Regions from separate parts of the Arthrobacter sp. SlRoot2-15 genome, predicted to be linked through region 2. Evidence: riboswitches for the same ligand, from Rfam matches in the RefSeq annotation. Region 2 holds a riboswitch; each other region holds the start of a gene.

Region 1 (2,309 bases), 960 kb from region 2:
CGACAGGTTTCCCTTGACGCCCGTCACCAGCAACGTCGTCAAAAGCTGCCCGCTCGGCAGGGTCTGGGTGGCCAGCGAGCCGAACGAGGTGTCCGCACTGGTCTTCACCGGCAGGATCTCGGTCTGGCTCGTGATCTTCTGGCCGCGGATCTCCATGCTGAAGTTTGTGCATTTTTTGCTTTTGGCCACGGCCGCCTCGAGGTTCACCCCCAGCTGTTTCTGATCCGCGACGGCGACCAGCGTGACGACGGTGAGGGCCTGGACCGTGGTGGATTTGGCGACACCGCCGGCATAGGTGCTGCCGGCCGGAATCTGGGCGTTGCTGTCCGCCACGACGGCGCACTCTGCCGGGGATATCACGGCCTCCGACATCGTCTGCTTCGAGATCTCGATGCCCTTCTCCAACTGCTCCGCGGGCACCACCGTAAGCGCATTCCCTTCGCCGTCGGCAAGCCCCGCGATAATCGCCGTCAGTTCGGCCCCCGTGAATGCCTTCGGCGTCGGCGTCGGGGTTGGCGCCGCGCTACGTGACTGGCCGGCGGCCTGCGAGGCGGCGGCTGAGCCCGGCTCGACGGTGTTCGCCGGAGACGTGGCCGGCGTCGTCGTTTGGCCGCAGCCGGCCAGCGCGAGGGCCGCTGAAATCAGGAGGGATGCTGGTGCGCTGCGGCGCAGGTTCATGGGCAGGTTCATGGAGTTCCCCGGTTCCGTTGAAGTAGCTGGCATCTCGCCGAAAGGGCCAGGGGAACAGTCCGGGCGGCGGCCAGGGCCGGACTGCGCAATGAGCCCCCACCACACCGCCCGCAGACGCGATACGGGTGAGCCTACGGCATCGGCGGGCCAGCGCATAGTGACTTAACATGACAGCGGCGGCTCTGCCCGCCGCCGTCGCAGGTGTTAGGTTTTTCGGGAGTAATGAGACCCGGCGCCAAGCCCTGACTGGCCGGTCGGCAACCCTCCCTTTCGCGGCGGGGTGCCTCAGGTGAATACTCGGCATATCGAAATTCGAGCTGCAAGCGTGAAAGAAGGAGATCCGTCATGCCTGACGCGTCCGCCCCCGCTGTGCCTGATACAGCAACCGGGACAGCCCCCGCACCGTCCCCGGCCGGCCCCCGCGCCGAGGAGAAGCTGGCTTACCGCCTGTTCACCGGCCCCGACGACCGCGCCTTCTGCGAGCGCGTCTCCGCCGCGCTGGCCGAAGGCTACGTCCTGCACGGCAGCCCCTCGGCCACCTTCAACGGCAGCACCGTGATCGTGGCCCAAGCCGTGGTGCTCCCGGCCGCGATCGCCAGCGCCGACGCCGCCGTCGCCAACGCGGTGGACGAACTCGACGCCGTCGAGTTCGAGGGCGAAGGCCACGCGTGAGCTACGCCGGAGACCTGACCCCGGAGGAGGCCTGGGCGCGGATTGAGGCCGGCGCCGTCCTGGTGGACGTCCGCACCGAGGGCGAGTGGGCACATATTGGCATCCCTGAGACCGCGGGCGGACGCCGGGAGCCGCTGTTCATCCAGTGGACGCTGGCCGGCGGCTCCCCTAACCCGGGGTTCCTGGAGCAGTTGCGGGCGCAGCTGCCGGACGACGGCGGCGCCGACCTCATCTTCCTCTGCCGCTCCGGTGCGCGCTCCGTGGCGGCTGCCACCGCCGCCACGGCCGCCGGCTTCACCGCCTACAACGTCCTGGAAGGCTTCGAGGGCGAACCGGATACCTCCGGCGCCCGCACCGTGAATGGCTGGAAGAACCGCGGCCTCCCGACCAACCGGGACGAGCGCTAAGTGGGCTTCAATCCCGACGCCCAGGGCTGGAGCCCGGACACCCAGGCAGTCCGCGGCGGGCTTGACCGCACCGGTTTCCAGGAGACCACCGAGCCGATTTTCCTGAACTCCGGCTTCGTCTACGAATCCGCCGCCGCGGCGGAGCGTGCCTTCACCGGCGAGGACGAGCGCTTTGTCTATTCGCGCTACGGCAACCCCTCGGTGGCCACGTTCCAAGAGCGGCTCCGGCTGCTCGAGGGCACCGAGGCATGCTTCGCCACCGCCTCGGGCATGTCCGCGGTGTTCACCGCGCTCGGGGCGCTGCTGGCAGCCGGCGACCGGGTGGTCGCGGCCCGCTCGCTGTTCGGCTCCTGCTTTGTGATCCTCAACGAGATCCTTCCGCGCTGGGGCGTAGAGACGGTCTTCGTGGACGGCCCGGACCTGGACCAGTGGCGCACGGCGCTGTCGGAACCGACGACGGCGGTCTTCTTCGAGTCCCCGTCCAACCCGATGCAGGAAATCGTGGACATCGCCGCCGTGAGCGAACTGGCGCACGCCGCC
Region 2 (2,309 bases):
TCCCGCTCGCGCCCGCGCGACGCTGTCCTCGGCGAGGAATTCGGCAGCTCCGGCCACGGCTCGCGCCGCTGGATCATCGACCCGATCGATGGCACCAAGAACTTCGTCCGCGGCGTCCCCGTCTGGGCCACCCTGATCGCCCTCGTCGACGAGGGCGAACCCGTGGTCGGCGTCGTCAGTGCCCCCGCCCTGGGCAAGCGCTGGTGGGCGGCCAAGGGCGCCGGGGCCTACATGGGCCGGTCGCTGGCCGCGGCCACCCGGCTGAAGGTCTCCAACGTTTCCCAGCTCTCGGACGCTTCGCTGTCGTACTCTTCCCTGGGCGGCTGGAAGCAGCGCGGCAACCTGGACGAGTTCCTCGGGCTCACCGAGGAAGTCTGGCGCACCCGCGCCTACGGCGACTTCTGGTCCTACTGCCTCGTGGCCGAGGGCGCCGTCGACATCGCCTGCGAGCCGGAACTCAACCTCTACGACATGGCCGCACTGGTCCCGATTGTCACCGAAGCCGGCGGCCGCTTCACCTCCCTCGAGGGTGAGGACGGCCCCTTCGGCGGCAACGCCCTGGCCACCAACTCGATCCTGCACTCGGAAGTCCTCAAGCGCCTCAACCCGGACCTCGACGACCTGCTCTAGGCGGTCCCGCTCCAGGCCGGCCGTAACACTGGGCTTCATATTCGGGCCTTCCTTTTCCGTGCGGAGTGCCATGTCCTAGGCTCGAAGCAGGTCACGAGTGCCAGCGCGAAACCCCGGTTTGCTGGCCGGCAACCCTCCATTCGCGGCGGGGTGCCCCGGGTGACGACCTGGCCGGTCCGGAGCGGACCCGGCAAGCGCGGATCCCCTGTGAGCGGGGTCCTTTCCGAGCGAGGTCCCATGACGACTGCCACCATCCCCAGCCACCCCTCCGCCGGCGCACCGGCGCACCCCGATGCCCGGTTCGACGCCGCCAGCCGCCCGCTGTCCGCGGTCTCCGGCGCCGAAATCCAGGCCCCGCTGATCCAGGGCGGCCATGTCCGCTACGCCAACCTGGACTACGGCGCCTCCGCCCCGGCACTGTCTGTGGTTTCCGCCTACCTGAACGAGATCCTGCCGTACTACGCCAGCGTCCACCGCGGCGCCGGCTACGCCTCCCAGCTCAGCACCTCGGTTTACGAGAACGCCCGGAACATCGTCCGCGGCTTCGTCGGCGGCCGTCCGGACGACTCGGTGATCTTCACCCGGAACACGACCGACTCGCTGAACCTGCTGGCCGGCTGCCTGCCCGTCGCCGGGGGCCGGCACACCGGCGAGGTGCTGTACCTCGACATCGAGCACCACGCCAACCTGCTGCCCTGGCAGAACGTCCCGCACCGCAGCGTCGTCGCCGCCGGCACCCTGGCCGGCACGCTGGCGCGGCTGCGGGAGGAACTTGCCCACGGCGGCGTGAGCCTGCTCGCCGTCACCGGCGCCTCCAACGTCACCGGAGAAATCCTGCCGATCCGTGAACTCGCCGCGCTGGCGCACGAATACGGGGCCCGGATCGCCGTCGACGCCGCCCAACTGGCCCCGCACCGCCGCATCGACATCACCGCGGACGACGTCGACTACCTCGCCTTCTCCGGGCACAAGCTCTACGCCCCGTTCGGTGCCGGCGTACTGGTCGGCCGCCCGGACTGGCTCGACGCCGGCACACCCCACCTCGCCGGGGGCGGCGCCGTGCGGGACGCCCGGCTCGACGCCGTCAGCTGGACCACCGGACCGGCCCGCCACGAGGGCGGCTCCCCCAACGTCCTGGGCGCCGCCGCGCTGGCCCGCGCCACCGAAGTCATTGCCGCCCTCGACGAGCAGCAGTGGCATGCCCACGAGGACGCCATCCGGTCCTTCCTCGTCGAGGGACTGGAGCGAATCGACGGCGTGAGCGTCCACCACATTTTCGAGGACACCGGCCACGCGGGGAACCCGGGCACGATCGGCGTTGTGAACTTCTCGGTTGCGGGCTACGACGCCGGCCTGGTCGCCGCGTACCTGTCCGCCGAGCACGGCATCGGCCTGCGCGACGGCCGGTTCTGCGCGCACCCGCTGCTCAAGCGCCTCGGCCTGCCCGCCGGCTCCCTCCGCGCCAGCTTCGGCCTCGGCTCCCGGCTCGACGACGCGCAGCGGCTGCTGGCCGGACTCGAAGCGCTGCGGCGCAACGGCCTGGGCTGGGACTACGTTGTGGACGCCGGCCGCTGGGTCCCGGCCAACGACACCCGCAGCTATCCGCACTGGGCGCCCAACACGCCGGGCACCGCCGGCGCCGCCCCCTGCACCCTGGACTAGCGTCCGGTTCGTCATCG
Region 3 (2,309 bases), 2.4 Mb from region 2:
CCTGAAGAAGTTCGGCATCTCCGTCACGTTTGTGCAGGACCCGGACAACCTGGCGCAGTGGCGCGGGGCCGTGCAGCCGAACACCAAACTGTTCTTCGGCGAGGTGGTCTCCAACCCCCGCCAGGACGTGCTGGACATTGAGGGCGTCGCGGACGTGGCCCACCGGGCCGGGGTGCCGCTGATCGTGGACAACACTCTGTCCACCCCGTACCTGATCCGGCCCATCGAGTGGGGCGCCGACATCGTCGTCCACTCGGCCACCAAGTACCTCGGCGGCCACGGCGCCGCGATCGCCGGCGTGATTGTCGACTCCGGCAACTTCGACTTCGGCAAGGACCCGGAGCGCTTCCCCGGCTTCAACACCCCGGACCCCACCTACAACGGGCTGGTCTACGCCCGGGACCTCGGCGCGGACGGGGCGCTGGGGGCAAACCTGGCCTTCATCCTGAAGGCTAGGGTCCAGCTGCTGCGCGACCTCGGCTCGGCCGTGTCCCCGTTCAACGCCTTCCTCATCGCCCAGGGCATCGAGACGCTGAGCCTGCGGGTGGAACGGCACGTCGCCAACGCCACCCGGGTGGCCGAATGGCTGGAGGCCAGGGACGACGTCGAATCCGTCGCCTATGCCGGGCTGCCGTCCAGCCCCTGGTACGAGCGCGGCCGCAAGTACGGGCCCAAGGGGACGGGCGCCGTCGTCGCCTTCAACCTCGCCGGGGGAGCGGAGGCCGGCAAACGCTTCGTTGACGCCCTCGAACTGCACTCGCACGTGGCGAACATCGGTGACGTGCGCTCACTGGTGATCCACCCGGCGTCGACCACGCACAGCCAGCTCTCGCCGGAACAGCAGGCGGTGGCCGGCGTCCATCCGGGGCTGGTGCGGCTGTCGGTGGGGCTCGAACACATCGACGACATCATTGCGGACCTCGACGCCGGCTTCCGGGCAGCCAAGGACGCCTGAGGTCATACGGAAGCCGACGTCGAAATTCCCCACCTTTGCGGGCGCGACGGCGGGACGCGCCGACATTTTCGGGGCGACCCGCCGGACACGGCCTCAAAGGTGGGGAAACTGGGCTGCCGTAAGATCCGGCTGTCACACGGCCGTCACAATCTTCGCGCTTGCCCCGCCGTGTTTCGTAGAATCGACGCAGGTCATGAGTGCCAGCGACAGCCCCGGCTTGCTGGCCGGCAACCCTCCTTCCGCGGCGGGGTGCCCCGGGTGAAGACCTGGCCCGCCGGTCAGCTGACGGCGGGCAAGCGCGAGGTTAGGTCCCCACATGACGATTGCCGTCTCCCGTACGGGAGTACCCGAAAACAAGCCCGCGGTCCCGGACGGAACCGTCCAGTACCTGTCGATCGGCTCCCTGGTGCTGGAATCCGGCGCCACCCTGCCGGAGGCCACGCTCGCCTACGAAACCTGGGGCACCCTAAACGCGGACGCCTCCAATGCGGTGCTGATCGAACACGCCCTGACCGGGGACACCCACGTCACCCGCGGCGCCGGCGAAGAGCCGGGATGGTGGGAGCAGCTGGCCGGCCCCGGCGCCCCGGTGGACACGGACAAGTACTTTGTTGTCTCCATCAACATCCTCGGCGGCTGCTACGGCTCCACCGGGCCCTCAACGCCGGCGCCGGACGGCCGGCCGTGGGGCTCCCGCTTCCCGCTGGTAACCCTTCGCGACAGCACCGCCGCCGAGGCCCGGCTCGCCGACGCCCTCGGGATCGGCAGCTGGTACGCCGTGCTCGGCGGCTCCCTCGGCGGAGCCCGCGCCCTGGAATGGGCGGTCAGCTACCCGGCGCGGGTCCGGCGCTGCGCCGTCATTTCCGTCGGTGCCAGCAGCACGGCCGAGCAGATTGCCTTCGCACAGGCCCAGACCCTCGCCATCCGCCAGGACCCTCATTTCAACGGCGGCGACTACTACGGCGGCCCGGAGCCGGACGCCGGGCTGGCCCTGGCGCGCCGGATCGCCCACATCACCTACCGCTCCGCCGCCGAGCTGGACGGCCGCTTCGGACGGAACGCCCAGGCCGCCGAGGCGCCGTTGGAGGCCGGGTCGCTGGCGGGACGGGGCCGCTACCAGGTGGAGAGCTACCTCGATCACCAGGGCAACAAGCTGGTGCGCCGTTTCGACGCCAACAGCTACATCGCCATCACCGAGGCGCTTATGAGCCACGACGTCACCCGCGGCCGCGGCACCCTGGAGCAGGCCGTTTCCCGCGCCACGGCGGAGTTCTTCGTGGCGGCCGTGGACTCGGACCGGCTGTACTTCCCGGCCCAGTCCGATGAACTCGCCGCCGCCCTGCCGGGTGAGGTT

Evidence for each region. Region 2 has a riboswitch for S-adenosylmethionine ahead of AC6I9V_RS14195 (aminotransferase class V-fold PLP-dependent enzyme). Riboswitches for the same ligand answer to the same signal wherever they lie in the genome.
Region 1: it holds a riboswitch for S-adenosylmethionine, as region 2 does, so the genes downstream of both, AC6I9V_RS09615 (DUF1737 domain-containing protein) here and AC6I9V_RS14195 (aminotransferase class V-fold PLP-dependent enzyme) in region 2, are expected to answer to the same signal.
Region 3: it holds a riboswitch for S-adenosylmethionine, as region 2 does, so the genes downstream of both, metX (homoserine O-acetyltransferase MetX) here and AC6I9V_RS14195 (aminotransferase class V-fold PLP-dependent enzyme) in region 2, are expected to answer to the same signal.

The regions. Positions count from the first base shown of each region.
Region 1 is NZ_AP046058.1:2,107,850-2,110,158, reverse strand. Features, by position in the region: gene AC6I9V_RS09620 (hypothetical protein) at 1-690, opposite strand, end outside; SAM riboswitch class IV at 909-1,022, shown strand; gene AC6I9V_RS09615 (DUF1737 domain-containing protein) at 1,036-1,362, shown strand; gene AC6I9V_RS09610 (rhodanese-like domain-containing protein) at 1,359-1,769, shown strand; gene AC6I9V_RS09605 (O-succinylhomoserine sulfhydrylase) at 1,770-2,309, shown strand, end outside.
Region 2 is NZ_AP046058.1:3,070,947-3,073,255, reverse strand. Features, by position in the region: gene hisN (histidinol-phosphatase) at 1-630, shown strand, start outside; SAM riboswitch class IV at 720-833, shown strand; gene AC6I9V_RS14195 (aminotransferase class V-fold PLP-dependent enzyme) at 868-2,292, shown strand.
Region 3 is NZ_AP046058.1:679,988-682,296, reverse strand. Features, by position in the region: gene AC6I9V_RS03200 (bifunctional o-acetylhomoserine/o-acetylserine sulfhydrylase) at 1-955, shown strand, start outside; SAM riboswitch class IV at 1,145-1,260, shown strand; gene metX (homoserine O-acetyltransferase MetX) at 1,272-2,309, shown strand, end outside.